3 regions of the Sporomusa sp. 246TCP1 genome follow, and region 2 is predicted to be linked to each of the others. Evidence: riboswitches for the same ligand, from Rfam matches in the RefSeq annotation. Region 2 holds a riboswitch; each other region holds the start of a gene.
The links. A riboswitch is a leader RNA that binds a small molecule or an ion and turns the genes downstream of it on or off. The one in region 2 is predicted to bind S-adenosylmethionine.
Positions count from the first base shown of each region.

Region 1: another riboswitch for S-adenosylmethionine. It lies ahead of AC1ECB_RS00460 (trans-sulfuration enzyme family protein); the one in region 2 lies ahead of metK (methionine adenosyltransferase).
Region 3: another riboswitch for S-adenosylmethionine. It lies ahead of AC1ECB_RS15115 (MetQ/NlpA family ABC transporter substrate-binding protein); the one in region 2 lies ahead of metK (methionine adenosyltransferase).

Region 1 is NZ_CM170492.1:81,499-92,159, reverse strand. It holds gene AC1ECB_RS00475 (ABC transporter substrate-binding protein) at 1-942, opposite strand, end outside; gene AC1ECB_RS00470 (DUF2292 domain-containing protein) at 1,371-1,703, opposite strand; gene hydE ([FeFe] hydrogenase H-cluster radical SAM maturase HydE) at 1,727-2,773, opposite strand; SAM riboswitch class I at 2,934-3,032, shown strand; gene AC1ECB_RS00460 (trans-sulfuration enzyme family protein) at 3,104-4,249, shown strand; gene AC1ECB_RS00455 (MalY/PatB family protein) at 4,294-5,478, shown strand; gene AC1ECB_RS00450 (aspartate aminotransferase type Ic) at 5,553-6,845, shown strand; gene rfaE2 (D-glycero-beta-D-manno-heptose 1-phosphate adenylyltransferase) at 7,128-7,604, opposite strand; gene AC1ECB_RS00440 (bifunctional heptose 7-phosphate kinase/heptose 1-phosphate adenyltransferase) at 7,634-8,638, opposite strand; gene AC1ECB_RS00435 (UDP-glucuronic acid decarboxylase family protein) at 8,635-9,606, opposite strand; gene AC1ECB_RS00430 (UDP-glucose dehydrogenase family protein) at 9,596-10,661, opposite strand, start outside.
Region 2 is NZ_CM170492.1:1,823,508-1,834,168, forward strand. It holds gene AC1ECB_RS09070 (calcium-translocating P-type ATPase, SERCA-type) at 1-1,108, shown strand, start outside; gene dapF (diaminopimelate epimerase) at 1,144-1,977, shown strand; gene AC1ECB_RS09080 (hypothetical protein) at 2,097-2,699, shown strand; gene AC1ECB_RS09085 (YicC/YloC family endoribonuclease) at 2,849-3,733, shown strand; gene remA (extracellular matrix/biofilm regulator RemA) at 3,784-4,050, shown strand; gene gmk (guanylate kinase) at 4,076-4,726, shown strand; gene rpoZ (DNA-directed RNA polymerase subunit omega) at 4,738-4,944, shown strand; gene coaBC (bifunctional phosphopantothenoylcysteine decarboxylase/phosphopantothenate--cysteine ligase CoaBC) at 4,954-6,156, shown strand; SAM riboswitch class I at 6,210-6,318, shown strand; gene metK (methionine adenosyltransferase) at 6,387-7,577, shown strand; gene AC1ECB_RS09115 (heavy-metal-associated domain-containing protein) at 7,684-7,908, shown strand; gene AC1ECB_RS09120 (hypothetical protein) at 7,919-8,047, shown strand; gene priA (primosomal protein N') at 8,186-10,606, shown strand.
Region 3 is NZ_CM170492.1:3,177,868-3,188,528, reverse strand. It holds gene AC1ECB_RS15150 (efflux RND transporter permease subunit) at 1-1,834, shown strand, start outside; gene AC1ECB_RS15145 (hypothetical protein) at 1,821-2,282, shown strand; gene AC1ECB_RS15140 (glutamine--tRNA ligase/YqeY domain fusion protein) at 2,566-4,287, shown strand; gene AC1ECB_RS15135 (YdcF family protein) at 4,364-5,116, shown strand; gene purD (phosphoribosylamine--glycine ligase) at 5,146-6,423, shown strand; gene AC1ECB_RS15125 (DUF456 domain-containing protein) at 6,449-6,961, shown strand; gene AC1ECB_RS15120 (TetR/AcrR family transcriptional regulator) at 6,976-7,572, shown strand; gene AC1ECB_RS15115 (MetQ/NlpA family ABC transporter substrate-binding protein) at 7,602-8,420, opposite strand; SAM riboswitch class I at 8,526-8,629, opposite strand; gene AC1ECB_RS15110 (YerC/YecD family TrpR-related protein) at 8,824-9,120, shown strand; gene hisZ (ATP phosphoribosyltransferase regulatory subunit) at 9,140-10,324, shown strand; gene AC1ECB_RS15100 (HDIG domain-containing metalloprotein) at 10,317-10,661, shown strand, end outside.

The DNA.
Region 1 (10,661 bases), 1.7 Mb from region 2:
AGAGAAAACGCCAGGTTCCTGGTTGTATTCCTGCTTGTAGGCTTCAATGAATTTCACAACATTAGGATCTTTATCCTGGGAAGAAAAGTGGCTGCAGAAAAACGTATTATTAAGCGGAGCCGCCCCGGCAATTTCTACTACCTTGGCATCATCCCAGCCATCGGCTCCAAGAAACGGCATATTCATCCCCATTTCACGTGCCTGTTTGACGATTTTGCCTACTTCTTCATAATATGCCGGCAAAAAGACAACATCAGGATTCATGGCTTTAATCTTGGTAAGAGTGGCTTTGAAGTCTTGGTCTTTTTGTAAAAAAGCTTCTTTACCTATCACTGAACCACCATTTTGTGTAAACACAGTCTCAAAGGATTGAGAGAGCCCTTTAGAATAGTCTGAACTGCTGTCAATATAAATGACTGCCGTTTTCACTTTCAGCGTGTTGCTGGCGAAATTAGCCATAATCGTACCTTGCAGCGGATCAATAAAGCAAGACCGGAAAGCATATGGACGAGTTTTACCATTATCGACAGTAATCTTTTCGCTAGTCCCAGTTGGGGTAATTAATGGAATTTTATGGTCTTGCGATACCTGCACAGTAGCTATAGTATTCGAACTAGTTGCCGGTCCAAACATAGCTATAACCTTATCCTGGGTAATAAGCTTCGTAATAGCGTTAGTTGCCTCGGCTGATTCTGATTTATTATCAGCCAGCACTAACTTTATTTGTTTGCCTAAAACACCGCCAGACGCATTGGCTTGTTTGATGGCCAGCTGGATGCCATTAACAGCTTGCTTACCGTAGTTGGCCACACCACCGGTTAATTCAAAGTTTCCGCCAATCTTGATTTCGTTTGTTGCTTCTTGTTTAGTACCGCCGCAGCCAGCTAATGCTCCAGCTATAAGCAACGTACTCATCACCACTGCTATTAATTTTTTTCGCATATTTTCTCCCGTCCCCCTCTTTTTCCTCATACCCATTATCCTGCCTCTAAAATACTGAGATGTTCATCCGGAGTGTACTGTGTTGAGGAATGTACTTTTTGCATTCTTTAGTAGAATATACACCTTTACATGTTTGTTGTCAACACACTATTATGCGTCTTTTTTACAAGTACGCGAGTCCGTATTTTACGTACAAAATGGCCTTCGGCAGCATAAGAAAGCTGCTAGCGCGGCCTTTTAATCTTCAGCCAAAATTATAGTAATGCTATCGTCCACGATACCTTTAACCCTTTGAGTATTTTGAGTACTTTGCGGTAATAATAGCCTCTGCATTTTTATACTATCTGTTATATTAAGAAAAGACTTGGCTTGTACCAAGTCTTTTCGGACGCCGACAGAAGCCTTAGTCGTTCCATCGTTGTTATCTATTAAATTCCGTCACCGTAGAGGCCAGTCAATTTGCCGACCCGGTATTTCTCTGTTCTCTCGATCTGCATAATCTGCCCAGCCTGAATTTGGATAGCCACCTTCCCATACTCCATGCCGCTAACTGACTGCAAAATCCGGGTCCTAAGATTACTTGCAGTAGTTGTCCTGTTCACCGCCCCCTTAACCGGGTGCTCACCAAGCCGGATTTTCTCCAGCTTTTCCATTTGAATGATTCGCGAATCCTGAAGTACCAACGTAACCGAACCAAAGCTTATATCCTTCACAGCTTGTTCAAGCAAAACAAGAACTTCCTCTGTAATACTTTTACTCATTCCCATAATCCCCTCTATACCTGTTAGGCACGTTTAGCCCGGTAACCATGAGTCTCCGAAACTTTCCGGCCAATACCCGTAATTTTACCGGTAATACACGAACGGCAATGGGCCGGAGTATCGTTAACACAGATTTTTCCCGGATAAAGAAGATATAATTGGCGATATTCACCTTCTGTGACGTTAGGCATGACTACATTAGCCCCCCGCTGCAGCGCCAGCACCCGCCCCTGCGGGTTTAGGGATTCCATCGCCGTTGTCGCCGGGATGTTAATATCTGGCAACAAAAGACGAATCAGCGCCATAACCTTGGTACTTAATTCAAACGTGCCACCAGCTTCGTCAGCTAAGGGTGTATCAGGATTGGGAATAAATGGCCCTACCCCAATCATATCCGCGTCAATTTCCTTGAAAAAGAGAATATCATCGGCCAATGATTCTATAGTCTGCCCGGGTATACCTACAAGACAGCCTGTACCTAGCTCAAAACCCAGCTCTTTTAAATCGTACAGGCATCTCATCCGGTTATCCCAGCTCATACCAGGATCTAGTTTTTCATACAATTCTTTATCTGTCGTCTCGATTCTAAGAAGATACCGGTCAGCGCCCGCATCGCGATAGGCCTGATAAACTTCTCGCGATTTTTCACCAACACTAATCGTAATGGCCAAATCAAGTTCTTTGATTTTTTTTATTATCTCCACCATTTTAGCGACATCAAACCATTCATCTTCACCTGACTGTAACACCACTGTACGGTAACCGTAGGACTTGGCTTTAACAGCAAAATCAATAATAGTGTCCACATCCAGGCGATAACGGCTGACCTTACTGTTATCACGCCGTAAACCACAATACAAGCAATTTTGCTTGCATCTGTTGGAGAATTCAATAAGCCCACGCAAATGAACTTCATCACCCACATACTTTTGTCGAACCCGGTCGGCGGCGGCAAACACCTCTGCTTCATATTGACGATCTTGCAGCAGAGTGACCAATTCCTCTTTTGTAAGGGTATGAGTTGTTTCCGCTTTATTGATTAACGCCTGAATGTTGGTACGCTCAGTCACAGACACTGCCTCCTCCCTAATAGTTAACACAGATTATTCTTTAAATCATCATATATGGTTTTTTTACTAGCGTCAATATAAAACTGCTTTTAAAAATACTATTGACAAATCCTCTTTAACTATGTAAAAATAAAAGTCATAAAATCACAATAGAATACTAAACTTATCAAGAGTGGTCGAGGGACTGGCCCTATGACACCCGGCAACCGGCATTTTATGCAAGGTGCTAAATCCAGCGGAGCAATCCGGAAGATGAGTTATTTGCGTAGATAGGCGACTCTTCTTCCGGAAGAGTCGTTTTTTCATTATCAATGCGGGAGATGAACGTTTATGAAAATTTCCACTAAAATTGTCCAGTCAGGACTGGTCACCGATAAAACTACCGGTGCAATCAGCACCCCGATTTATCAGACAGCCACTTTCCGTCACCCTGAACTTGGCTGCAGCACCGGCTATGACTACTCCCGCAGTCGAAATCCCACTCGCAAAGCTCTGGAAGAAGCCATAGCTGCGCTTGAAGAAGGCCATGCGGGTTTTGCCTTTGCCTCAGGCCTGGCAGCCATTACGGCCATACTCATGCTTTACCGCCCTGGCGATCATCTGATCATTACTGAAGATTGTTATGGCGGAACCTACCGCCTTCTGGAGCAATTATTCGCCCAATTTGGCTTGTCTGCCACTTTTGTAGACACTAGTGATACTCATCAAGTACGCCAAGCGCTTCAGCCATCAACCAAAGCCATCTTGCTTGAGACACCAAGCAACCCGCTGATGAAAATTGCTGATATCAGGGCGATAACGTCTATCGCCTGTGCCAATAATTTCCACCCCATTCATGTTATTGTTGATAATACCTTTTTATCACCCTACCTGCAGCGCCCCCTGACTCTCGGCGCTGATATTGTCATCCATAGTGGCAGCAAATACTTATCGGGCCACAACGATGTGATTTGTGGCCTGGCAGTTGCCCGTGATCCTGCCCTCTGTGAAAAAATTGGCTTTATCCAAAACGCGACCGGGGCTATCCTTGGGCCACAAGATAGCTGGCTGCTCCTGCGCGGCCTAAAAACGCTTGCGCTTCGCTTACGCCAACAAGAAGAAAACGCCTTGGCTATTGCCAAATGCCTTACCGCTCACCCCAACGTCACCAAAGTCTATTATCCCGGCCTGGCAGACCACCCTGGCCGGGAAATCCAAGAGTCCCAAGCGACTGGTTATGGCGGCATGTTATCCTTTGTTGTAGACCATCCCCGCCTGCCTGCACAAGTATTGCGCAAAATTAAGATTCTCCAATTTGCTGAAAGTTTAGGCGGTGTTGAATCGTTAATTACCTTCCCGGCAGTGCAGACCCATGCTGACATCCCGGCTGACATTCGAGAACGTCTGGGCATTAGCGACTGTTTGCTGCGCTTGTCTGTCGGTATTGAAGATGTGGAAGACATCATTGCCGATTTGGCGCAGGCGCTGGAAGAATAATATCTTTCCGGTGAACTAAATTTTATGAAAAAAGGTGTGATACTATGACTAACTCCAACCTTGACAAATTTGACACTGTGATTGCGCGTCACAACAGCGGCAGTACCAAATGGGATGACGCCGCTGCCCTCTTTGGTTCCAAGGATGTGCTGCCCTTCTGGGTAGCTGACATGGATTTCCCTTCGCCTCCGGCCGTAAACGAAGCTCTCGCCGCCCGAGTTCAGCATGGCGTTTTCGGTTACCCGTCTCCCCACTCCTATGCCTATGATGCCGTAACTGACTGGCTGGATAAACGGCATAACTGGAAAACCAATCCGGAATGGATGGTTAGCACTCCTGGAGTGGTAACTGCTATAACCTTGGCAGTGCAGACCTTTACTAAGCCGGGAGATAAAGTTATTATCCAACCCCCGGTTTATCCCCCCTTCTTTTCCAGTGTACACAACCAGAACCGCATTGTGCTGGAAAACCCGTTAGTTTATGAAGCCGACAGCTATTGCCTGGATTTTGATGACCTGGCGGAAAAAGCCCGCGAAGCCAAAATGCTAATTTTATGCAACCCGCATAATCCGGTTGGCCGGGTTTGGTCGCGCTCAGAGCTAACCAAGCTGGTAAAAATCTGCCTGGAAAACAATGTATTGCTGCTGACAGACGAAATTCACGGCGATTTAGTATATACCGGCCATCAGTATATACCGCTGGCTTCCTTAAATACTGACAGTGAAGACAAAATAATCACGCTTACCGCCCCCAGCAAGACTTTTAACACTGCTGGCCTATATACCTCAATTGCTATTATTCCGAATAACAAATTACGCAGTCAATTTTCTCAAACCGTCCAGCAATTGGGCATCAGCAAAAACAATGTATTTGGTATCACCGCTCTGGAAGCTGCTTACCGCCATGGTGCGCCGTGGCTTGATGAGTTATTAGTCTACCTTGAAGGCAACGCCCAATATCTGACAGAATATATTGCTGCCAACATTCCGGCAATTAACGTTGACAAACCGCAAGGTACCTATTTAGCCTGGCTGGATTGCCGCAATTTACAGCTTTCCCAACCTGACCTTGTCCAGTTCTTTGCGAAAAAGGCAAAGGTAGGGCTTAATGACGGCGTAACCTTTGGTCATCAGGGTACTGGTTTTATGCGCCTTAATTTTGGCTGCCCGCGCCCGCTGTTAACGGAAGGACTTAAGCGAATTGCCCTAGCTGTCAATCAGTCTATATAGTGGAAGGAAGATATAATTTATTATTCCCATGCTCTAGAAAATTCTGTATAATGAATACAAAGGAGCGATGCACAATGAGCAAGTTGAACGAGATGAATGACCTGCTGCTGCAAGAGCACTATTCTACATTGGTCTGCAGTTATGAAAAATTTCAGGCACAAAAGCTTACCCTGAATATGTCCCGCGGCGTACCCTGTCCTGAACAATTAGACCTTTCTGCCGGACTTTTTGATTGTCTCCAGGAAAACGATTATAAAGCGGTCAATGGTACTGACTGCCGAACTTATGGCGGAGTAGACGGTATCCCAGAAGCCAAAGAACTTTTCGCCCAGGTCCTGGAAGTAAGCCCTGGCGAAATCATAATCGGTGGCAATTCCAGTTTGACACTGATGCATGATCTGATTGCCCGGGCTATGTTGCGCGGGTTGCCGGACAATACCACTCCCTGGGGGAAACTGCCGCAAGTAAAATTTCTCTGCCCCAGCCCCGGCTATGACCGGCATTTCGCTGTCTGCGAATATTTAGGCATTGAAATGATTCCTATAAACTATCTGCATGACGGTCCGGATATGGATCAGGTAGAACAATTGGTAGCCGCCGATTCGTCAATTAAAGGCATCTGGTGTGTGCCCAAATACAGCAATCCCACCGGCATCACCTATTCCGCTGCTGTGGTGGAACGACTGGCAGCCATGCCTGCCAAAGCACCTGACTTCCGGATTTTTTGGGATAACGCCTATACGATCCATCACCTGACCGCTACCCCGCCCTGCTTAGTAAATATTCTTGCTGCCTGTAAAAAAGCCGGACACCCTGACAGGGTTTTTGTATTCGGTTCCACTTCCAAAGTCAGCTTTCCTGGTGCCGGTATTGCCATGGTAGCCGGCAGCGAAAGTAATATTAACTGGCTAAAAAAACAAATTGCAATTCAAACCATCGGACCTGATAAAATAAACCAGCTCCGCCACATCCGCTTCTTTAAAGACCTGACTGGAATTGAAGCTCATATGCGCCGCCATGCAGCCATTCTCAAGCCTAAGTTTGACTTAGTGCTGGAGACTTTGGAGGCCGGGTTGGGAGGTAAAGGATTGGCTACCTGGAGCAAGCCGCAGGGTGGTTACTTCATAAGTCTTGATACATTGCCCGGTTGTGCCCGAAAGGTAGTAGCTAAAACCGCTGCCGCCGGGGTCATACTTACTCCTGCCGGCGCCACCTTTCCTTACGGAAAAGACCCGGAAGATAAAAACATCCGGCTTGCTCCCACCTTCCCGCCCTTAGCCGATTTAAAACAAGCTATGGAATTGTTGGCTCTTTGCATTCAGTTGGTTAGTACCGAACAAGAATTAAAAAAACGGGGCCTCAGTTAATCGTTTAATTTTTCCGCTCTGTTGAATGTATATGAATGAGATACTTACTGCCATGGTCTCATCACCAACCCACGGAAAGCCCTCGGGAAACCCGGGGGTTTTGGGTTTTTTATGAGGGATTTTTTAACGGAATACCGCCCGGCTTTTCTCCTGCGGAACGCTTTTTCCGGCAAAGGCCGAGGGGTTACGGGGGTTGCAGGGGTACCACCTTATGGGGGCACAATTTCTTTAAGGCAAGGGGGTGGCAGTACAAAATAGTAAACATAATTCCCACCTAACCTGTTAGGTGGGAATTATGTTTACTATTTTGTTAATTATATTACTGGACGACCGCCCAGGAACAGGGGGAATTAACACCGTTTTACCGCCGTAACTTGAGACTGCCTGGGCTTCAGGAATGTCCTCAATACAATAATCCCCCCCTTTGACATAAATATCCGGCTTTATTGCCGCCACCAAGCCTGCGGCCGTATGGTCATCAAATATAACCACATAATCAACTACAGCCAAAGCGGATAAAACTTCAGCCCGGTCCTCTTGCCCGTTTATCGGCCGGGTCATTCCTTTTAGCCTTCTTATCGATTTGTCACTGTTTAGACCAACAATCAGGCAGTCACCCAGCCTTCTTGCCGCTGCTAAATACCGGACATGGCCGCTATGCAGCAGATCAAAACAGCCGTTGGTGAATACGACAACCTTACCGGCCACTTTAAGCGTAGCAGCAATCGTTTTAATTTGATCACACTGCACAATTTTCATAATCATATACATCCTATAATCACAGGGTGTTACACTTCATATTGATACCTGCTAATCGCTGCCGCAAGTTCGTCTGGTGTAGCAGTGGCTGTGCCGAGCTTTCTGACGACGATACCTGCCGCGAAATTGGCCAATCGCGCCGCCTCCAAATACGATGCACCGGCAGCCAAGGCCAGGATCATAGCTGCCACTACCGTATCCCCGGCGCCGGTAACGTCATAGACTGCGCTTTTATTGGTCACAGGAATCTGCGAAACTTTCCCGGAAGCCTCGAATAACGTCATGCCATCCGGCCCACAGGTTATCAGCACAGCTTGGGCATTAAGACGCTCAAGAATAGTCCAGCCGGCTGTAACCAGGGTATTTTCATCAACGATCTCGTACCCCACCGCAGCGGCGGCCTCGGATTCGTTTTGTTTAACTACTGTAACGCCGGTATAGGCCTTAATATTATACCGCGAGTCAACGATACAGGGAATACCGGCCCGCTGACAGCCGTCAATAACGCTGCGGATAATGCCGGGTGGTATAGTCTGACTGCCATAGTCGCTTAGGATTACGCCGGCCATACTTTCAATATGGGATAAGATATAATTTTTCATAGCCTGCTGGCCGCTTCCTGACAGCGGTTCTTTTTTTTCCCGGTCAATCCGCACAACCTGTTGCCGTACAGTGGCTTGTCCACCGGCCATAATCCGGGTTTTCGTAATTGTTGGACGTGAGGGGTCAATAATTATCCCCTTTGTATTAACCTGCTTCATTTGTAAGTTCTGCGTTAATTGTTGTCCGGCATAATCTTCGCCAACTACGCCTACGGCGTACACACAGCCGCCTAAGGCAGCCGTATTATGCACAGCATTGGCGGCTCCTCCCGGAACAACAGTTTCTGCCATGTGCTCCAAAATAAGCACCGGCGCTTCCCGCGAAATGCGGGATATTTTCCCCTCAACATAGACATCAGCTACCATATCGCCGATGACCATAATCTTGCGATTTTGCAGCTTGGAAATGAGCCTAAGAAGAGTGGTATTCAAAACAACCGCTCCTCTCTGAAACTGCGGAATTCTAATACCTTGCGAAAATAGGCAATTGTCTTTTGCAAGCCCTCTTCCAAAGCCACTTTAGGCTCCCAGGCAAGCTTTGATTTAGCTAATTCAATATTCGGATGACGTTGCCGGGGATCATCCTGAGGCAAGGATTTAAACACCAGCTTTGATTTAGAACCAGTTAACCTAAGTACATTTTCGGCTAATTTAAGCATCGTCAACTCACAGGGATTCCCTAAATTAATCGGACCAATGCAGCCACCTTCTGTCGCCATCATACGAATCATTCCTTCAACAAGATCATCCACATAACAAAAAGACCTTGTCTGTGTCCCGTTACCATAAATAGTGATATCCTGACCTTGCAAAGCTTGCACAATAAAATTGCTCACCACCCGGCCGTCGGCTAAATTCATCAGTGGTCCATAGGTGTTAAAAATGCGGATAACCTTACTATTTACACCATACTGACGATGATAATCAAAAAACAACGTTTCCGCACAGCGTTTGCCCTCATCATAGCAACTACGGGGACCAATCGGATTTACGTTACCCCAATAACTTTCGTCTTGGGGGTGAATGGCAGGATCACCATATACTTCTGAAGTAGATGCCTGTAAGACCCTGGCTTTCAGATAACGCGCCAGTTCAAGAACATGGATTGCCCCTAAGACACTGGTTTGGGTAGTTTTGGCCGGGTTATACTGGTAGTGTACCGGACTCGCCGGACAGGCCAGATTATATATCTCATCGACTTCGAAATGCAACGGCAACGTTACATCCTGTCTTACCAGCTCAAAGCGGGAATTGTTCAACAGGCTGCTCACATTTGCTTTCGAACCGGTAAAATAATTATCCAGGCAAATGACTTCATGGCCTTGCTGCAATAATTTTGCACATAAATGAGCACCAATAAAGCCGGCGCCACCGGTAACCAGAATTCGCTTATTGCACATAGCAGCTTCTCCCGATGCAGTAATACTCAAACCCTAACCTCGCCATCTGTTCAGCTCGATACTGATTCCGGCCGTCAAAGATAACCGGCTGGTTCATTTTGCTTTTTATCGCCGCAAAGTCAGGCTGCCGGAACTGCCGCCACTCGGTAACCACCAGCAATGCATCTGCATTATGTACCGCTTCCAGCATATCTTTACTATAGGTAATACTTGCCGCATAATCACCAAGAACTGTTTTCGCCTGTTCAATGGCTTCCGGATCATAGGCCTGAATGGTTGCCCCTATGTCAATTAAGGATTTGATTATCGTGATCGACGGAGCTTCGCGCATATCATCTGTCTGTGGTTTGAAGGCCAGACCCCAAATGGCAATCCTTCTGCCGTTTAAAGCCTCACCAAACCGTTTTTTCACCATATCCACCAGGTAATATTTCTGACGCTCGTTCACGGCTTCAACAGCACTTACAACATCCATTGCTATTCCGTTCTTACAACCTGTACTTACAAGCTCTTTTACGTCTTTGGGAAAGCATGACCCGCCATACCCTGAACCGGCATATAGAAACTGCATACCAATACGGCTGTCTGATCCAATTCCCAAACGTACATTGGCAATATCGCCGCCGACTTTATCGCATAACCGGGCAATCTCATTCATAAAGCTGATGCGGGTTGCCAACATGGCGTTTGCCGCATATTTAGTGATCTCAGCTGATTTAATGTCCATAATTAAAATGGGCTGCTGATTGCGGCTAAAGGGCTCATATAGCTGCTTCATCAGTTCTGCTGCCCGCACATTGTCTGTACCAATAACAACCCGGTCAGGACGCATAAAGTCTGCCACTGCCGCCCCCTCTTTAAGAAATTCCGGATTTGATACAACATCAAATTCTAAGTCAGCCTGAGCTCGGACTGTCAATTGCTGTTTGATAATATTTTTCACCTTATCGGCAGTGCCAACAGGCACCGTAGACTTATTTACGACTATCAGATATTTATTCATCGTCGCACCAATGTTGCTGGCAGCATCTAAAACATAGGAAACATCAGCTGCA
Region 2 (10,661 bases):
TGATCCCCCGAGGGAAGAGGTTAAAATATCGATTGCCCTGTGTCGTGAAGCTGGTATTAAAACAGTAATGATTACTGGCGATCATAAGAATACAGCGATTGCTATTGCCCAGGAGCTAAATATTTATAAAGAAAACAAGCATAAGACACTGACTGGTAAAGAACTTGACGCATTGACCGAGCCTGAGCTTGATGCAATTGTCAATCGTGTTACCGTTTATGCCCGTGTTTCGCCAGCTCATAAATTAAGAATCGTTCGGGCGCTTAAACGGCAAGGGCATATTGTAGCTATGACCGGTGACGGCATTAACGATGCTCCAGCCATAAAAGAAGCTGATATCGGCGTTGCCATGGGAATTACCGGCACCGATGTAACTAAAGAAGCCTCGGCTATGGTTTTAGCTGATGATAACTTTGCAACAATCGTGGCAGCGGTGAAAGAAGGCCGCGGTATCTATGAAAATATCCGAAAATTCATTCGTTACTTGCTAGCTTGCAATATTGGCGAAGTCCTTACTATGTTTTTGGCTGCACTTTTCGGGCTGCCGATGCCACTTTTACCGGTACAAATACTGTGGGTTAATCTTGTCACTGACGGGCTGCCTGCCATGGCACTGGGAGTTGACCCCAGCAGCCCCAACGTTATGCAGCGGCCACCCCGCCATCCCGGAGAAAGCGTTTTTTCCCGGGGATTAAGTCAGAAAATCATTGGTCGCGGCATCCAAATTGGTTTGAGCACACTTTTTGTCTTTAGTGTGATATACTATATGCAGGACGATTTAGCGCTAGCCCGTACAGCGGCATTTGCAACATTAGTATATTGTCAGATGTTTCATGTATTCGATTGCCGGTCGGAAATGGCTACTATCTTTGAACTTAAGTTCATGACCAACAGATACTTGCTGGCCGCCGTTGCTTTTTCGAGTATCATGCAACTTTCTGTAATGTACATACCTTTTTTTAGCGCCATCTTTTCGACGGTACCTTTATCTGTGGGTCATTGGCTGTTTATCTTGATCGTATCAGGCTGGACACTACTAATAAGTGCCTGCAAACAGATATTCAAACGTCGTCCCGTCCGCCGGGCCACTATACCACAAAGCCGATAGCGATACTATTAGATAATATCCTAGGAGGAAATAGCATGCAGTTTACTAAATGGCATGGATTAGGTAATGATTTTGTAATTGTCAATGGCATGGAAGAACAGATTGCTGATTACCAGCAACAAGCGATTGCTGTCTGTGACCGGAACTTTGGGATTGGGGCCGACGGACTTGTCATGCTGCTGCCATCAGACATTGCTGATTTTAAAATGCGAATCTTTAATTCAGACGGCAGTGAAGCTGATATGTGTGGTAATGCTACCCGCTGCGTTGCCAGGTATCTCTACGAAAACAAATTAACTGCCAAAACCGTTATTACCCTAGACACCCTGGCGGGAATTATTACGCCTGAACTTATCTTTAAAAATGGCACACTGGCAACGGTTAAGGTTGATATGGGACTCCCCAGACTTAAACGGGGCGAAATTCCTATTATTGGTAATCCTGAAGAACAAGTAATTAGTATGCCTCTTGCGATAGATGGAGAAACTTATCACATCACCTGTGTCTCTATGGGTAATCCCCATTGCCTGATCTTTGTCAACGATATCACTAAAGTTGATCTGGCACTTATTGGGCCCAAAATCGAAACACATACCCTATTCCCCAAAAAAACCAATGTTGAGTTTCTGCAGATTATTGACAGAAAAACAATAAGAATGCGTGTTTGGGAACGTGGTGCCGGCATAACCAAGGCCTGTGGCACAGGAGCCAGCGCCGCCCTGGTAGCTGCGGTTTTAAACGGCTGTACTAATCGCCAGGCCACAGTCAAATTAGATGGCGGTGATCTTTACCTTGAGTGGGCCGCAAACAACCATATCTATAAATCAGGTCCGGCCGTAGAGGTATTTCGCGGTAACTATTTGTTATAAAATTAATTGGCTCATGCAGATCCGATTAATTGTTGATTTAAAATTCAGAAATAAAAGGATTTTTTTTGCCGGAAGTATAATAGATATACAGAAAGTATTTTGTCCGCGGAGGTGTTAGGGTGAAGCTTGTTACCGTTATTCTCGGCTTAATCATTTTGCTTTCTGTTCCACTGTCTGCTGGGGCTATCACTTTAATTAATAACGATGTTATCTTAGAAGCGCAAGAATATGGCGTCAAACGCAGCAAAATGCCGCTCTCAGATTTTCTTCAGCCCTGGCTTGCTTATGAGGAACAAGCTGCGATCATCAACGAAACAACGGAAAGAGCTTATTTGTACACACCATTTTTGCTCTTAGCTTACGACGCTCGTGATAAAGCTATTAGCAAGCAATCGATTGAGCTTGCTAATAGTGAACAGATTTTGGCCGACTATGCCGGATGTCTTGTTTTCAGTATAATCGTAAATGGCAATACTGAAAAATTTAGTGATAATGTTCAAGTTATTATTAAGCAGGAAAAAAAGACAATCAAACCCTACCATGCTGTAATCAACCCCCCGGTAAAAAACCCCTGGGCCGCAAATGAGCCGCATTATACTGCTCATTACTATTTTTACTTTTATGAGCAAGATGTAGTTTTGAGCAAACCAATTACCCTGACGGTAACTACCAAAGACAAACAAGAACGTCGCTTTTATTTTGAGTTACCTAACTTTAAATAATTTTAAAAATAAATGGAGATGATCTCCATTTATATTTTTATTTGGCGAAAAAGGGATTTATAACGAGCAAAGCGAAGTAAATGTAAAAAACTACGGTTAAAATCGTGTTATCCGTCAATAATAACATACGCAAAGGAAGGTGCAAATTTGTGCTCAAAAGTATGACCGGTTTTGGCCGGGGAGAATATATTGATTCTACTCACCGTATTGTGGTTGAAATTAAAGCAGTAAATCATCGTTACAATGAAATTGTCATTCGCATGCCTAAAACTCTGGGCAGTCTGGAGGATAGGATTCGTCGCACGATTGCCAATACTATTTTACGCGGACGGATAGATGCTTTTATTACCGTCGACGAATATGGGGAAAAGAAAAAGGCCGTAAGGGTTGACAAAGAATTGGCAATGGCTTACCATAATGCAATGAGAGAATTAGCTGGTTTGTTAAAAGTACCAGTAACTGACAATATATACCATTTATCAAAATATCCCGAAGTTCTCAAAGTGGAGGAAGTAACTGAAAATGTAGAGTGCTTATGGCCCAAACTGCTTACCGCCATTGAAGGGGCAATCGGTAATCTTATGAAAATGCGGGAAGCGGAAGGGTCCAACATTGAGCAAGACCTGGAAGCGCGGGTTGATAAGCTCCAGACCTATATTGCAACAGTAGAGGAAAGGGCACCGCAAATTCTTGTCGAATACCGGGAAAAATTGTTAGTCCGCATGCGTGAACTACTAGCTGCCGCAGGGGCCGAGCCTGATGAAAGCAGACTGCTCCAGGAAACAGCCATATTTGCTGACAGGACTAATTTTACGGAAGAGATTGTCCGGCTCAAAAGTCATTTAGCACAGTTTAACACAACGATTAAATCCTCTGAAGCGGTAGGACGTAAACTGGATTTTATTGTTCAGGAAATAAACCGGGAAACAAACACTATTGCTTCCAAGGCAAATGATTCTACTATTGCCAATGTTGTGGTTGAAATTAAAAGTGAAATAGAGAAGGTCAGAGAGCAAATCCAAAACATAGAGTAATATAGAAGCATTACATCTAAATAGCCTATAAATTTATAGGAGGAGTTCTAATGGATATAAAATTGATTAATATTGGCTTTGGTAATATTGTTTCGGCTAACCGGATTATCTCTATTGTCAGTCCTGAATCAGCCCCCATAAAACGTATTATTCAGGAAGCGCGTGACAGGGGTATGCTTATCGATGCTACATACGGCCGCCGGACTCGCGCTGTAATTATTACCGACAGTGATCATGTCATTTTATCGGCAGTGCAGCCTGAAACAGTAGCTCACCGCCTGACTAGCAAAGATACTGCTGATGACCCTGCTGAATAATCTTGGAAAGGAGATAGCCTATGCCATGCCGCAAAAAGGAATATTAATTGTTGTTTCCGGTCCTTCGGGTACTGGTAAAGGCACCGTTTGTCGAGAGTTATTGCATAGCAACCCCTATTTGAAATACTCTATATCGGCTACTACACGGTCGCCCCGGGCAGGAGAAGTGGAAGGAATAAATTATCTATTTGTTGCCAAAGACCAATTTAAAACGATGATTGAAAATGACGATCTCCTGGAATGGGCCGAAGTCTACGGTAATTTTTATGGGACACCACGTCACTATGTGGTTGAGCAGTTAAACAAAGGATATGATGTCATATTAGAAATAGATACACAAGGAGCCATGAAAGTTAAAGAAAAATTTCCGGAAGGTGTATATATATATATTATTCCACCTTCGCTGGATGAATTGGCTGACAGAATTCACAAGCGCGGCACTGACAGTCCTGATGTCATCAAAAAACGCCTGGAGTGCGCCAGTAGTGAGCTTTCCCTGGCACATAACTATCACTATATTGTAATGAATGATCAGGTGGCGACAGCCGTACAGAAAATCCAAACCATTATTGCGGCTGAAAAATTAAGGGCACAGCGTAACACAGCTTTAATTGATCATCTCTATTGTACTGGTTGTGTTGGTAATGAGGTACCAATACTGTTAAATAATAAATAAGGGGAAACGCTATGATTAATCCGTCATTAGATTCTTTAGTAAAAAAGGTTGACAGTAAATACACACTGGTAGTGCTAGCCGCCAAACGGGCGCGGGAAATTATGGATGGGCAGCAACCGCTTATTGAATGCAAATCCAACAAACCAGTGACAATTGCGTTAGAAGAAGTTGCTCAGGGAAAGATGACCTATGAGCGCACTAAAACTGGTATTAAATAGGAGTCAATGATGTCTTCAGGTCAAAACATTGTTATGGGAGTTAGCGGCGGAATCGCAGCCTACAAGGCAGTTGAGGTTGTCAGCCGTTTGAAAAAAGCGGGTTGTAACGTCAACGTTATCATGACCAAAGCGGCCACAGAGTTTGTCACACCGTTAACTTTTCGTGAACTTAGCGGTAATCCGGTAGTAACTGATATGTGGGAAGAACCCAAAACCTGGAACGTACAGCATATTGCCTTAGCTAACTGGGCGGATGTGTTTCTTGTTGCACCTGCTACTGCCAATATTATCGGTAAAATCGCCAATGGCATTGCTGATGATATGCTTTCAACTACCATTATGGCTACCAAAGCCCCGGTAATACTGGCACCGGCTATGAATACCAATATGTATCTTAACCCGGTTACTCAGCAAAACTTAGCCAAATTGGCAGGGCTAGGTTATCATATTATAGAACCTGCTACCGGCTTGTTAGCGTGTGGTGTTGAAGGGCCGGGTCGGTTGCCGGAACCGGTATTCATCGTGGATAAAGTAGCAGCGCTGCTACATAACTGTCAGGATTTACGGGGGCGACGCATACTAATTACAGCGGCCGGTACCCGTGAGGCTATTGACCCTGTCAGATATATTGGTAACCGTTCGAGCGGCAAGATGGGGTATGCTCTTGCCGGGGCAGCAGCCAGACGGGGGGCTGAAGTCATACTTATTTCCGGTCCGGCAAATCTGTCTGCTCCACCGGGAGTAAGTATTACCAGAGTAGAAACAGCTGCCCAAATGCAGGCTGCTGTACTTGCTGAATTTGATACTGTTGATATTGTAATCAAAGCTGCAGCTGTCGCGGATTATCGTCCAGAACTGGTAGCTGAACAAAAGATAAAGAAGACAGGGAACACTTTGACCATTAATCTCGTTAAGAATCCGGATATTCTGTTTGAGCTGGGGCAAAGAAAAAAAAAGCAAATACTAGTGGGTTTTGCCGCCGAAACGAAAGACCTTATGATTCATGCCCGGGAAAAATTGACTAAAAAAAATCTTGATATGATCGTTGCTAATGATATCACTTTGCCTGGGGCCGGTTTTAATATTGATACAAATATTGTAAAAATCATCCATAAAGATGGCGGTGTCGAAGAACTTCCTCAACTGAGCAAACAGCAAGTAGCTGAGATCCTTTTAGATAAAATCAGTACACTACTGACAAAATTTACTTGATTTTTTTAGGCAATTGGTTTAAAATTTTTTTGAAGTGAAAATAGCATATACTATACTCATCAAGAGTGGTGGAGGGACTGGCCCAATGAAACCGCGGCAACCATTTAGCATGTTTATGTTAAAAACGGTGCCAATTCCGACGGTAAAACCGTGAGATGGGAGTGGAATATCACACCTCCCTTGCGGGAGTTCTTTTTTTAGTAACCAGTAGGATTAGGAGGAATACTATTTTGACCAAAAAACGTGTGCTGTTTACATCTGAGTCGGTAACGGAAGGCCACCCTGATAAAATAGCTGACCAAATTTCCGACAGTGTGCTTGACGCTATTATAGCCCAGGACCCTGAGGCCCGGGTAGCTTGCGAAACATTAGTTACCACAGGGATCGTACATGTAGTAGGTGAAATTAGCACGAAGTGCTATGTTGACATTCCCAAAATTGTACGTGAGACCATTAAAAGCATTGGTTATACCCGTGCCAAGTATGGTTTTGATGGTGAAACCTGCGGTGTATTAACTTCCATTGATGAACAGTCGGTTGATATTGCTTTAGGTGTAGACAGGGCACTAGAGGCAAAGCAAGGTGAGATTGATGCCATTGGTGCTATTGGCGCCGGTGACCAGGGCATGATGTTTGGTTACGCAACAAATGAAACTCCGGAATTTATGCCGCTGCCTATTGCCTTAGCCCATAAATTGGCTCGACGTTTGTCAGAAGTTCGTAAAAATGGCGACCTGAATTATTTGCGTCCTGATGGTAAAACACAGGTCACTGTTGAATACGAAGATGGCAAACCAGTGCGTGTTGACACAATCGTAATCTCAACCCAGCATAGCCCTGACGTTGACCGTGAGACCATTGAACAAGACCTTATCGCTAAAGTAATCCTTCCCATAGTTCCAGAAGAATTATTGGATGCTAAAACTAAATACTATATTAACCCAACCGGCCGGTTTGTAGTGGGTGGACCGCAAGGAGATTCCGGTTTAACCGGACGTAAAATAATAGTTGATACCTATGGCGGTATGGCGCGTCATGGCGGCGGTGCTTTTTCGGGTAAAGATCCCACAAAAGTTGACAGGTCTGCTGCTTATGCTGCCCGCTATGTTGCTAAGAACGTAGTTGCAGCCGGACTAGCCGATAAATGTGAAATTCAATTGGCTTACGCCATCGGTATTGCTCGTCCGGTTTCTGTCATGGTAGAAACTTTTGGAACTAACAAAATTGCAGAAGATAAAATCGTTGAACTTATCAACAAACATTTTGACTTACGGCCTGCCGGGATAATTAAGTCGCTTGATCTTAGACGGCCTCTTTATCGCCAAACAGCCGCCTACGGTCACTTTGGCCGTACTGACGTGGATTTGCCCTGGGAACATACTGATAAAGCCGAACTTCTTCGCCAAGAAGCCAATATCTAAAGTGACCTTAGCACAAACCTGGGACAGCGGATAAACTTATTAATTGATAGCCAATGGTAATACTAACATTGCTGGACCTATAATTCAGTAATAAGGAGGTATTCTATTGGTTACTCAGAAAAATACCACACAATCTGTTTACCATGTTGGCGGCATCAAAGGTGACCACTGCCGGGACCGTATTGAACATACGTTGTCCCATCTCCAGGGTGTTGCCTCAGTTAAGGTGGATATGGCTTCCAGGCAAGTTGCAGTTAGCCACGATGAATCGTTACCTTCTAGCGGAATTGAAGAAACACTACAATCACTTGGCTATTCAGTTCTAAGTTAGGAATAAGCATATGAAGCTTCATTTTTCGCCGCAAAAAAGGAAACGGATTAAACATTTTTTTAAACGTTTGCCGATGGACACCGGTCTTGATTGGGAAATGGCCGCTCATTACCATGAAAAACCGGTAGCAGGTATTTGATAGATAAAAGCGAATATATACTTTAGTTAAAAAAGGGGACTGAACAAGTCCCCTTCTCTTTATCCAGAGGGAAAGGCTAACCTTTCCTGGATTGAGAGCTAATCCGGTGAATAAAGAAATAATACTTTAGGTGAAAACATGTCAAATACCGCCCAAATAATTGTAAATATTCCTACTCGCAGCATAACTAAGCCTTTTTCTTATCTTATTCCCGCACACTTGTCTTTTGCAGATATAGGCTGGCGCGTGCTGGTGCCATTTGGTAATCGAAAAGTAGAGGGATTTATTGTCGGGTTAGAGGCTGAAAATATTCCCGGCTTAAAAACCATTCTTGATGTTCTGGATGATTATCCGTGGTTTGATAACAACATGTTAGAAACTGCCAAATGGCTAAGTAATTATTACCTGTGCTCTCTGGCTGAAGCAATGCGGTTATTTATTCCAGGGCAATCAGGCATCAAAACGCAAAAAGCATATCAAGTACCGGGTACGCTTGATTGGGAGTATACCAAAAGGTTACTAAATGATAAACCACCAGAGTACCTTGCAATACTTAACTACATTGATGAACACGGTCCGGTCACATTGACCGACCTTGCTAAAAGATTCACCAGTATTGCAGGCATGATAAAATTCTGTTTACAGCACAAGCTAATTGTAACTGCTGATACTGTCAGTAAGCGCGGCAAGGCTAACTCAACAATGCTTATTAAGCTGGCCGTAAGCCGGGAAGTCGCTGACCAAATGGAAAAAGCGCTGCCTAATTCTAAAACTGCCCAACGGCGTTTGCTCAAGGCGCTATTATCTACACAAGAACTAAATGCAGTTGAGCTGCGCAGTTTGGCTGTTACCCAGGCTACTGTGAAAAAACTAGCTGAACAAGGGCTTATCACTATCTGCAGTGTGCCGGTATTTCGTAATAGCTATGCTGGAGCTCAGCCCAAAGCTGCTGAATTGACCTTGACTACAGAGCAGTTACAGGCCCTGCAGCAAATTATTCCAGCGATAAATGACAGTATATATAAATCCTTTTTAATTCATGGTGTTACCGGCAGTGGTAAGACGCAGGTTTACATTAATGCAGCAGCTGAAGCGCGGCGTCTTGACCGCCAGGCTATCGTACTGGTACCGGAAATAGCGTTAACAAGCCAGATTGTCGCTCGTTTCCGGGCGGCCTTTGGTGATGATGTAGTCGTTATGCATAGCAAGCTTTCAGTAGGTGAACGGTATGATGCCTGGCGACGGCTGCATGCAGGACAGGCCGGCATTGTCATTGGCGCCCGGTCAGCATTGTTTGCGCCGGTTAGTCAGTTAGGCCTTATTATCATTGATGAAGAACATGAGTTTACCTATAAGCAGGAGGAAACACCCCGTTATCACGCCCGGGAGGTGGCGGCAGCCAGAGCTAAATTTGCTGGAGCTACTGTACTGCTTGGCAGTGCGACACCTGCTATTGAAACCTATTACCATGCACTGCAGGGAAAACATAAATTATTGCCGATGAATAAACGGGTGGATGATATACCGATGCCGGCAGTTACTATTGTCGATATGCGGCAAGAACTGGCACAAGGTCGCCGCAGTGTCATTTCACTGCCTTTGCAGACCATGTTAACCGAAATCTTAGCCAGGAAAGAACAGGCTATTATTCTGCTTAACCGTCGCGGCTACTCAACATTTGTTCTGTGCCGTGAGTGCGGTCATGTCCTTAAATGCGGCCACTGCGATATTTCACTTGTCTATCATGCTCCCACTAGTATCCTGCGCTGCCATTATTGTCAGGAACGCCATGCAGTACCAGACGTTTGTCCTGAATGCGGCAGCCGGTACATCCGTTATTTTGGTGCAGGCACCCAGAAGGTGGAAGAAGCGCTGAAAGAGTTATTCCCAGCCGCCAGAATTGTACGTATGGATCAAGATACTACCCGTGGCAAGCTGGCCCATGACAAGATTCTTGCTGCTTTTGCTGCCGGTTCGTATGATATTCTCCTCGGTACACAAATGGTGGCTAAAGGTCATGATATTCCCAATGTAACCGCAGTTGGTATTATTTCAGCAGATACAGCACTCAACTTACCTGACTTTCGAGCAGCGGAAAAAACCTTTGCCCTCCTGACTCAAGCTGCGGGGAGAGCCGGACGTGGCAGTAAAACAGGACGAGTAGTCATGCAAACATATAATCCGGAGCACTATGCGATAACTGCCGGGGCAGAGCATAATTATCGGGAGTTTTATCAACAAGAGCTGAGCTTTCGTCAGCAGTTAGGCTACCCGCCGTATACGAATCTGATAAAAATAACAGTACAAGCTAATGACGAAACCATAGTTCACCGTCAGGCTAACCAAGTAGCCTCAGAACTTACGCAGTCATTGGCTATGGCCGGCGCTGCCATTATTGGACCATTTCCGGCTGCGGTAAATAAAGTTAAGGATATTTTCCGGGTGAATATTCTCATTAAAACCAAGGATTTACCCACAATAACTAAACAAATTAGCACGATGAGCATAGCGAATCAAAAAAATATTATTATCGATATTGATCCTGTTAATGTTCTATAGTCTAGCAGAACTACTTTCATGCTGAGCTAATCTATGGTAAAATTTTTTTGATGGT
Region 3 (10,661 bases), 1.4 Mb from region 2:
CATGACTGGCACCGAAGGTAAAATGTATACCCCGATGGCCTGGGCTAAATCTTTTGCCATGAGTGGATCACTGCTACTGGCGTTCACATTGGTACCGGTGCTGTGCACCTTGTTTCTCAAAGGTAAAATTCAGGAAAAGGACACCTGGATTGTTGCTAAAATGCATCAATTGTATGTACCGTTTCTAAAAACGGTGATGAAGTACCATAAAACAACCATTGTGATTGCTGTTGTCGTGATGATTGCCGGGTTCTCACTGCTACCGCTTATTGGCACTACCTTTATGCCGGCATTAGATGAAGGAACCTTCTTAGTCATGCCGACCATGCTGCCCAGTGTTTCCCTTACGGAAGCAGTAGAAGCTGCTAAAACCATGGATAAAGTCATTATGGATATTCCGGAGATCGACATGTCTGTGGGGAAAGTAGGACGTGCCGAGTCGGCCATGGACCCAGCGCCGATTAGTATGATAGAAACCATTGTCACACTAAAACCAAAAGACCAATGGCGGCCTGGTATGACCAAAGAGACGATTGAACAGGAAATGATGGTCAAACTAGCCAATATCCCAGGACTTAATTTGGCCTTTACCCAGCCGATTGCCGGTCGATTATCCATGCTGACCACCGGAGTTCGTACCGAACTTGGCATCAAACTCTATGGGGAAGACCTCAAGGTGCTGCAGCAAAAGACCTTTGACATTGAAAAGGCACTGGCAACCGTGCCGGGAGTCAGCGATCTGTTGGCTGAACGGGTCTTTGGTGCTTCTTATTTGGAGATTCAAGTCAATCGGGAAAAGGCAGCCCGGTATGGGCTTAACATTGCCGATGTTGAAGATGCCGTTGAATTAGCGGTAGGTGGCAAAACCGCCACCACGACCATCGAAGGCCGCAAACGATTTAACGTCTTAGTGCGTTATAACCGGGAAAATCGAGAAACCATAGACGCTATGCAAAATATTCTCATTCCGGTAACCGGTGGCAACGCCTTGGCGAAAAGCGGTGGTGGCGGGATGAGCGGCATGGGTGGTGCTGCAACTGCACCTGCAGCTGGGCCGGCAACTGGTGCCCACGTGCCGTTAGGCGAAGTAGCTCAGTTCCAGGTTGTGGACGGTCCGTCGATGATCAGCAGTGAAAACGGTGTCTACCGGATGAGCGTGCAGATGAATACCCGGGGTCGGGATGTGGTTAGTTTTGTTGATGAAGCCAACAAGGTTATCAAAGAAAAGGTTGATTTACCTCCCGGATATTCTCTAAAATGGACCGGCCAGTATGAAAATCAGCAACGGGCGAAAGACCGGCTGTCACTGGTAGTGCCAGCGGTCATCGTGCTCACCTTCTTCTTACTCTATATGACCTTTAAGTCTGCCAGCGATGCTTTCCTTATCCTGATGAACATTCCGTTCTCCTTAGTGGGTGGAATTGTAGCCATGTATGTTACTGGCACCTATATAACGGTAGCAGCTGCTGTTGGTTTCATCGCTCTCTTTGGGATTGCGGTGCAAAACGGAGTCATCATGGTGACCTACATTAAACACCTGCGGGACCACAAAACATTAGAAGAGGCCATTATTGAAGGTGCATTCACTCGCTTGCGACCGGTTATGATTACCGCCTTGGTTGCTAGCTTGGGCTTGTTTCCATTACTCTTTGCGACTGGTACCGGTGCTGAGGTGCAGCGGCCAATGGCTACTGTAGTTGTGGGTGGTTTGGTTACCTCTACAATTTTGACGCTGATTGTGCTGCCATGCATCTATCTGGTTTGGAACCAATGGCGTGAACGCAAGAATCTTAATAAAATCAATTGGAGGCTATTCAATTATGAAAAAAAGTAAAGTAGTACTAGGTATTTTAGCTATTACCGTAGTTATGTCTCTACTAGCTGGTTGCAGCTCTAGTGAAAAACCGGCGGCTCAGGCACCGGCCAGTCAAGAGCAAGCTGCAACTGGTCATCAAGGGCATAGTGCGGCAATGCCGAAGGAAGACCCGATGCCCATGATGAAAGAGCTGGATAAATATTTACAAGACGTGGTCAAGCAGGTGAAGGCTGGCCAAACCATGGACGCGCAAAAGAGCGCCGCACAACTCGTGAGCACCACTGATAAGGTTATGCCGCATATGATGGATGCCGGTTTAAAAGATAACCTGCGTAAAACAGCAGTTGAGATAAAAGACAGTGTAAACTCAGGTAAAACAGACCCCAGTGCCTTAGAGGGCAAAGTAAAGGTTATGCAGGATCTTATGAAGCAGACGAGCACCCACCTGCAAAGTATGAGTCATTAAGTAGTTCGGAAAGGTGGGGCGGACAGTATAGTATAACTGGAAGTGCGCGTGATATTAAAGCCTGCCAGGATAGTTACTACATACTTGTAGTCGCTATTCCTGGCAGGCTTTTAATGCTTGTTTTTTGGTATTGTGCAACAAGGTCAAATTCGACGCCAGTAGTGAATGAACGATCTGGAACACTTGCTGGGAAAAATTATCTAAAATACTCTTACTTGCTGGAAAGGATAGGAATGTTGTATAATGTAATGATATAAAGTGGACAATCTTAAGGAGGATTTGCATGAATACCGAAATTGAAGCAATTGATAAAGAGCCTGGCGCTAATCCTGCTATGCCTGCTAATTTTATCGAGGTTAGCATTAATGAAGATATAAAGACAGGGAAATATGGCGGTCGGGTACATACGCGCTTTCCACCAGAGCCTAACGGCTATTTGCATATTGGTCATGCTAAGTCGATTTGTCTAAACTTTGGCTTGGCGATTAAATATGGCGGCAAATGCAATCTGCGTTTTGATGACACTAATCCTACTAAAGAGGATGTTGAGTATGTAGACTCAATCCAGGAAGATGTAAACTGGCTGGGGTTTGATTGGGATGACCGTAAATATTATGCCTCAGATTATTTTGAAAAAATATATGAGTTGACGATCGAGCTTATTAAAAAGGGCATGGCTTATGTCTGTGATTTGACTGCCGAAGAGACCCGGCAATATCGTGGTACACTGACAGAACCGGGAAAAGAAAGCCCCTATAGGAGTCGTACAGTTGAAGAAAATCTGGAACTTTTTGAAAAAATGCGTGCTGGCGAATTTCCAGAGGGTAGTCGGGTACTGCGAGCGAAAATTGATATGGCTTCGCCTAATCTAAATATGCGGGACCCTGTTTTGTATCGTATTGTATACACAAAGCACCATCGTACCGGCGATACCTGGTGTATCTATCCCATGTATGATTATGCTCATCCGATTTCTGATTCGATTGAGAATATAACACACTCCATCTGCACGCTTGAATTCGAAGACCATCGCCCGCTGTATGACTGGACGTTGGCAACATTAGGCATTTATCAAAGCCGGCAGATTGAGTTTGCCAGGTTGAATATAACGAATACTATTATGAGTAAGCGTTACCTGCGCCGACTGGTAGAAGAAGGCTATGTCAGCGGCTGGGATGATCCCCGGATGCCGACAATCTCTGGCCTGCGGAGGCGAGGGTTTACCCCTGAATCTATCCGCGATTTTTGTGATCGCATTGGTGTGGCTAAAAGTAACAGCCTTGTGGATGTTGCTATGCTGGAACACTGTATTAGAGAAGACCTTAACACAAAAGCACCGCGAGTGATGGGGGTGCTTAAGCCCTTAAAAGTGATTATTGACAACTATCCGGCAGATCAGGTAGAAGAATTAGTAGCAGAAAATAATCCGGAAAATCCCGAGATGGGTTCACGGACAATGCCATTTTCCCGGGAAATATATATTGAGCAAGATGATTTCATGGAAGATCCGCCCAAAAAATTCTTCCGTTTGGCTCCAGGTAAGGAAGTTCGTTTGAAACAGGCCTACATAATCAAGTGTGAGCAGGTAGTCAAAGACGAACAAACTGGCGAGATCGTAGAATTACACTGTTCCTATGATCCAGATACCAAGAGTGGCAGTGGTACTGCCAATCGTAAGGTTAAGGGTGTGCTGCACTGGGTATCAGCTGCCCAGGCAGTGAAAGCCGAGGTGCGTCTCTATGATTATCTGTTACTTGATAATCAAAATCACGAAGAAGCCGAAGGGGCTGCTAAGGATTTTGTAGATACACTAAACCCGAACTCGCTGGAAGTGCTGGCTAATTGTTTAATTGAGCCCAGCATCAAAACAGCCCAAGTGGGTAATCAGTTTCAGTTCATGCGGAACGGCTATTTTTCTCTTGATCGCGATTCCACACCACAAATGCCGGTATTTAACCGCATTGTGTCACTGAAGGATTCCTGGGCCAAGCAAGGGAAAAAATAGCAGTGGAAAAGACTTTTGTCGGCAGGAATGTTGACAAAAGTCTTTCTGTAACATTTGAGAGACGGGGTATTGGCAAGTGTTGGTTTTGATAAAATTTTTGTACATAACCTTTTTGTTGCCGCCAGGCATATTTATTGCTGCATTAACTGTTTGTTGTGTATGGCTGCATAGGCACAAACAACGGGGTATGGGAGCGCTGGCAGTGATAACGGCGCTCTTGTATCTCATTTCCATTCCGTTGGTGGGGGATTGGTTACTGCGATCTTTAGAGAGCCGTTACCAGCCACCGGCAACTGTTAGTGGTGATGTTATTGTCGTGCTGGGAGGCGGAGCAACAGCAGACACACCTAATGTGCATGGCAAAGGGCATTTGATGGGCTCGGCTGCCAACCGCTTACTGACAGCAGCGCAGCTATACCATAGTACTGGTGCACCAATCATCATTTCCGGGGGGCAGGTATTTGCCAATACTGGCAAGGAGGCAGAAATCGCACGTCATATCCTGTTGGGAATAGGTATTCCTGATGAGAAGATCATTGTGGAAGGGCAGAGCCTTAATACTACTGATAATGCTAAATTTACCAAGCAGATTTTAGCGGAACGGGCTTTTACAAGTCCCATACTAGTTACTTCGGCGTTTCATATGGAACGCTCAGTGGGGCAGTTTACCAAATATAATATGACCGTATTGCCCTATCCTACCGACTATCAAACAAATACTCGCTTTATCTTTGAATGGCATCAATTGTGGCCTCGGGCTGATGCTTTCTATAACAGCCAGTTAGTTATTAAAGAATATCTTGGGCTGATGGCTATACGTTGGTTTTAACGTAACTGTATACACGAAGGAGTGGTAATTTGAAAATTTTACTTATTGGTGGCGGCGGGCGTGAGCATGCGTTGGCTTGGAAATTGGCGCAAAGCCCCCGGGTAGAAAAAATATACTGTGTTCCGGGAAATCCCGGAATTGCGGCTGTGGCTGAATGTGTGTCTGTTGATATAACAGATAATGAGGCTTTGGGTAAATTTGCGCTCGAACACAACATCAGCCTGACTGTTGTTGGCCCGGAGTTACCGCTAACCAACGGTCTTGCCGATCATTTTGCTGCGCTTAATCTGAAAGTATTTGGTCCGTCCCAAAAGGCAGCGCAACTAGAGGGTTCTAAAGCCTTTGCCAAAGAGATTATGCATAAATATCATATTCCCACTGCCGTCTCGGCTGCTTTTACTGACATTGACAGCGCACTGGCCTATATAAAAGAACAAGGCGCACCGATTGTGGTTAAAGCTGACGGATTGGCTGCCGGTAAAGGCGTCGTTGTTGCCCTGACAGTAGAAGAAGCTATTGATGCTGTTACGATGATGATGCGTGATAAGGCATTCGGCAATGCCGGCAATTTGGTGGTTATTGAGGAATATCTGGCAGGAGAAGAAGCTTCTCTGCTGGCCTTTACCGATGGTACTACGGTTGTACCGATGGTTGCGGCTCAGGACCATAAGCGGGTATTTGACAATGATCAGGGACCCAACACCGGTGGAATGGGAACATATGCTCCGGCCCCGGTTGTTACTCCGGCTGTGCGGGAACAAGTATGGCGTGAGGTCTTGCAGCCGGTTGTCGATGCTATGCGGCAGGAAGGTATCGTTTATAAAGGTTGTCTGTATGCTGGATTGATGATTACGGCTCAGGGGCCAAAGGTCATTGAATTTAATGCTCGTTTTGGCGATCCCGAGACACAGGTCGTGCTACCGCTTTTAGCCAGTGATTTGGTGGATATCATGGAAGCCTGCGCGGATGGACGACTGGCTGATGTAACCATCGAATGGGAAGATAAGGCCGCTGTATGTGTTGTGCTGGCTGCGGGTGGGTATCCTGGGAGTTATAATAAAGGGGATAAAATTACCGGTCTTGATCAAGCAGAGTTACAAGGGGCAATGGTATTTCATGCTGGAACAGGCACGGTTAACGGCCAGATCGTCACCCACGGCGGCCGGGTACTTGGCGTGACGGCGGTAGCCGCTAATCTCCGGGAAGCTGTAGATAAGGTTTATCAGGCTGTACCAGTGATAAACTTTGCTGGTATGCAGTACCGTAAAGACATTGCTCATCGGGCATTTAACCGGAGTGACAGGTGAAAACGTTGAAGAGGTGTATGCTTTAATGGATGCAGGCTTAACAGCCAGTAATTTAGTAGTCATTGCGGTTACAGTTATTGGTATTGGTCTGACGGCTATCGGCTTGCCTGGCAATTGGTTGATCTTTTTTACTGCTTTAGGCTATGGATATTTGGAAAGCTTTACTCATATGAATACTACTGTGCTGCTGCTGCTTTTTGGCGCGCTGTTAACAGGGGAACTGGCCGAATTTGTTGCGGGGTCGCTGGGAGCTAAAAGGGAAAATGCCTCGCGTGCGGCCATTGCAGCCGCTTTTATTGGTGGCATTGCCGGCGGTATAATCGGTACAGGATTCATGCCAGGACTTGGTTCTATTGCCGGGGCGATTGGTGTCTCCTTTGCCGCCGGATATTTAGCGGAGTATGCGTCTACTGGAAATCAGGAAAGGGCAACCAGGGTAGCCAAAAGTATTGTCATTGGCCAGACGTTGGGTTTAATTTTTAAGCTAGCTGTAGCCATCGGGATGGTGGTTTTTTTAATCTCCCAGCTTACGTGGTGACAGGAGGAAGTACGATGAAACGTCAGCAAATACTAGAAGCCGCTTATACTATTTTCTCCCGCAAGGGGTATCATCGTGCTACAGTGGATGAAATTATTGCTCTGGCTGACACTGGTAAGGGTACAGTATATAAGTATTTTGTCAATAAAGAACAGCTCTTTTATACCCTTATAAAAGAACGGAGTGCTAATTTTGAGGCCGAACTTAAGGAAATTTCAGTTCTTACGGAACCAGCTTTGAACAAAGTAAAAAAGGCTATCAGGATATTTCTGGAATTTTATATTGCTAATGCTGATTTGTGGCGGGTGCTCATGCATGAGATGCGTGGCTTAGGTCATGAAGAACCATCAAACTTCACCGAGGCGCAGCGTGAAAAATATCGCGAAAGATTTGTTCATACCATCGGGATATTGCAAGCTATCTTACAAGAGGGTATAGAACAGGGCACTATTCGTAATTGTGATATACATAAAGCTGCTCATGGTTTGTTCAGCGTCATTGTTATGATGGTATTTCAGGGTTTTGTTGAGGATAGCAGGGAATCCATTGATACGGCAGCCAACAGTATTGCCGATGTTTTCCTTTATGGTGTTGCTGCGTTAAAAAAGTGAGTCAGGATTTCCCTGACTCACTTTTTAACTTAAAATGCGGGTACAATGGCACCTTGATATTTTTCATTAATAAACTTCTTAACTTCTTCGGAAGTCAGGGCTTTGGTTAATTTTTGGATTTCTGGGCGGTTTTCATCACCTTTGCGAACAGTGAGAATATTAACATAGGGTGAGTCTTTTTGTTCAGTAAACAGAGCATCTTTGGTGGGGACAAGCTTGGCTTCCAGTGCATAATTAGTGTTGATGACGGCTAAAGTAAGGTCATCAAGCGAACGCGGTAGTTGCGCAGCTTCAAGCTCGCGGATTTTTACACTTTTGGGGTTATCAGTGATATCACTGATAGTAGCAGTAACACCGGCGTCATCTTTGAGTTTAATGATGCCGGCTTTGGCTAGCAAGGCTAGTGCACGGCCGCCGTTGGTGGGGTCATTGGGGATGCCGATTGATGCACCGTTTTCCAGATCATTTAGGTTCTTGACTTTTTTGGAGTAAATACCCATCGGTTCGATATGTACAGCAGCAGTGTAAGTCAGATCAAGGTTGCGTTCGGTACAAAACTTAGTCAGATAAGGGATATGCTGAAAAAAATTGGCATCCAGTTCTTTTTCTGCCACAGCCATGTTGGGACGGACGTAATCGCTCATTTCGACAATAACCAGGTTGATGCCTTCTTTTTCAAGCATTGGTTTGACAACATTGAGAATCTCAGCATGCGGTACGGCGGTCGCGCCAACTTTAATTGTTTTCTTTTCAGCAACTGACGGTGCGGGGGTGCTCTTGCTGCAACCAGTGACAAAGGCAGATAAGGCTAATACTGCAATTATTACTAACAGGGTAAACTTCTTCATAAAGTGATTCCTCCTAAAATTAAATTAAAATAACTAGAAACAAAATATCCTCCTTTCGAAAAAATGTAAGCCTCTTCGGCAGTCCGAAGAGGCTTGTTGTCCAGTTCTTCATCTGCCAGGAGGTAATCCTGTGGAATTGGCACCGTTCGCAGATGCGATGGTTGCCGCGGCATCATCGGGCCATTCCCTCAACCAGCTCTTGATGAACAATATTTAAATTATGAATTTCATATTAGCATGCATAAGGATAGCTGTCAACTAAAAAAAGTGGTATTTTGTGTAAAAAACGGGGATTTTATAGAAGAGGTTTTACTTGAATAAAGATGGAAAGTATTAAAGAAGGAAAATCTGGGTAAATGGCGAATAAATATACAATAGCAAGTATTACAGGGAGGCTAGAAGTATGCCTACAAATCCTAAATTGAAAGATAGGCTTACCGATCAGCTGTTTAGAGGAATTTTATCGCTAAACAGTGAGGAGGAATGTTATCAATTTTTTGAAGACGTATGCACAATTGGCGAACTTAAAGCTATGGCTCAGCGCCTGGAAGTGGCGCGACTGTTAAAGGCTGGCGTTATTTATGATGATATAGTTGCTGCTACCGGTGCCAGTACAGCGACTATCAGCAGGGTTAAGCGCTGTCTGTATTATGGTGCTGATGGTTATAAGACAGTATTAGATAAGATAGAAAACAGTTGACTAGAATGGAGTGAACACAATGAACAGAAATAATTATGTGCCGCAAATTCCCTATGGAACACGTGATCTGCTGCCACGGGAAGCAAAACAAAAGCGTATTGTCGAGGGAGCTCTTGCCGAGTTGTTTTCCCGTTGGGGTTATGATGAAGTGGTAACGCCAACTTTTGAATATATGGAAACAATAACACTGGGTACAGGCAACGCGATTCAAGAGCATGTGTTTAAATTTTTTGACAAGAATAATCGTACGTTAGCACTGCGCCCTGATATGACAACACCGATTGCACGGGTAGCTGCGACAAGATTTAAAGAAAGGCCGCTGCCGCTGAGATTGTTTTATCTTACTAATGTATTTCGGCATGAGCAGGCGCAGGCTGGACGACAGTGTGAATTTTACCAGGCTGGGATTGAACTGTTAGGGGCTCCGGGACCAGCTGCTGATGCCGAGATTATCGCGTTGGCGGTCGAAGCCATGCTGGAGGCAGGCTTAACCAATTTTCAGATCGGTTTAGGTCAAGTTGCATTTATTAACGGTCTTATGGCAGAGAGTGGATTAACTCAGCGGGATCAGCAAAAAGTAAAATATACTATGGTTACTCGCGATTTGGTGGGTTTGGGTGAGGTTTTGGCCCAAAGCGACCTTAGTCAGGCAGCCAGGGAGATATTTCAGCAAGTTCCGCTCTTACATGGGCGGGAGGATATGCTCAGAGCAGCTTACCGGCTTGTTACTAACGAACAAAGCCGCGCCGCATTGGATAATCTGGCCGATATCCATAAACTCTTAACAGGTTATGGCGTTGAACGGTATGTCAATTTTGATCTGGGTATCATTCGCGATTTTGATTATTATACAGGCATGGTCTTTGAGGTCTATACACCAGGCCTGGGTTTTCCACTATGCGGTGGTGGCCGTTATGATACTATGTTGGCTTCTTTTGGTGTTCCTAATCCGGCCACTGGTTTTGCACTTGGCATTGAACGGATGCTATTGGCACTGGAACGTCAGGGGATTGATGTTAGTGTCCGCGGTAAAGACGTATACATTGCCTGGGCAGAGGGTAATCTGGCTGAGGCCATTGAAGCGGCCAAAGAATACCGTAAAACAGGCCGCCGAACAGAATTAGCGCTGGCTGGTTGTTCAAAGACGGCAGCTGAAAAGACGGCTAATGAACAAGGCTATGAAGAATTGATATATATTGAATAAACGCGTTAAGCAGGTCGTTGCCGCGCTTACCGCCCGGATTAACGAAGTTGATAAGGTTTTTATCGATAAATACCTAAATAAAACGCAGACCGCCCTGTTTTGGCAAATGAATCTGCCTGACCAACGGCATGCTTTGAATGTAGCGTATACAGCGCTGAAGCTTGCTGCCAGCCAAGCGGCTGTAAATCAAGAACTACTTATACAATGTGCGCTTTTACATGATGTCGGTAAGGTTAAAGGTGATGTTAGTACTGCCGATAAAATTATTACCGTTATTTTTGATAGGTTTGCGCCACAATGGGCAAAATCCTGGGGACAAATGGGGCGGGGCAGCAAA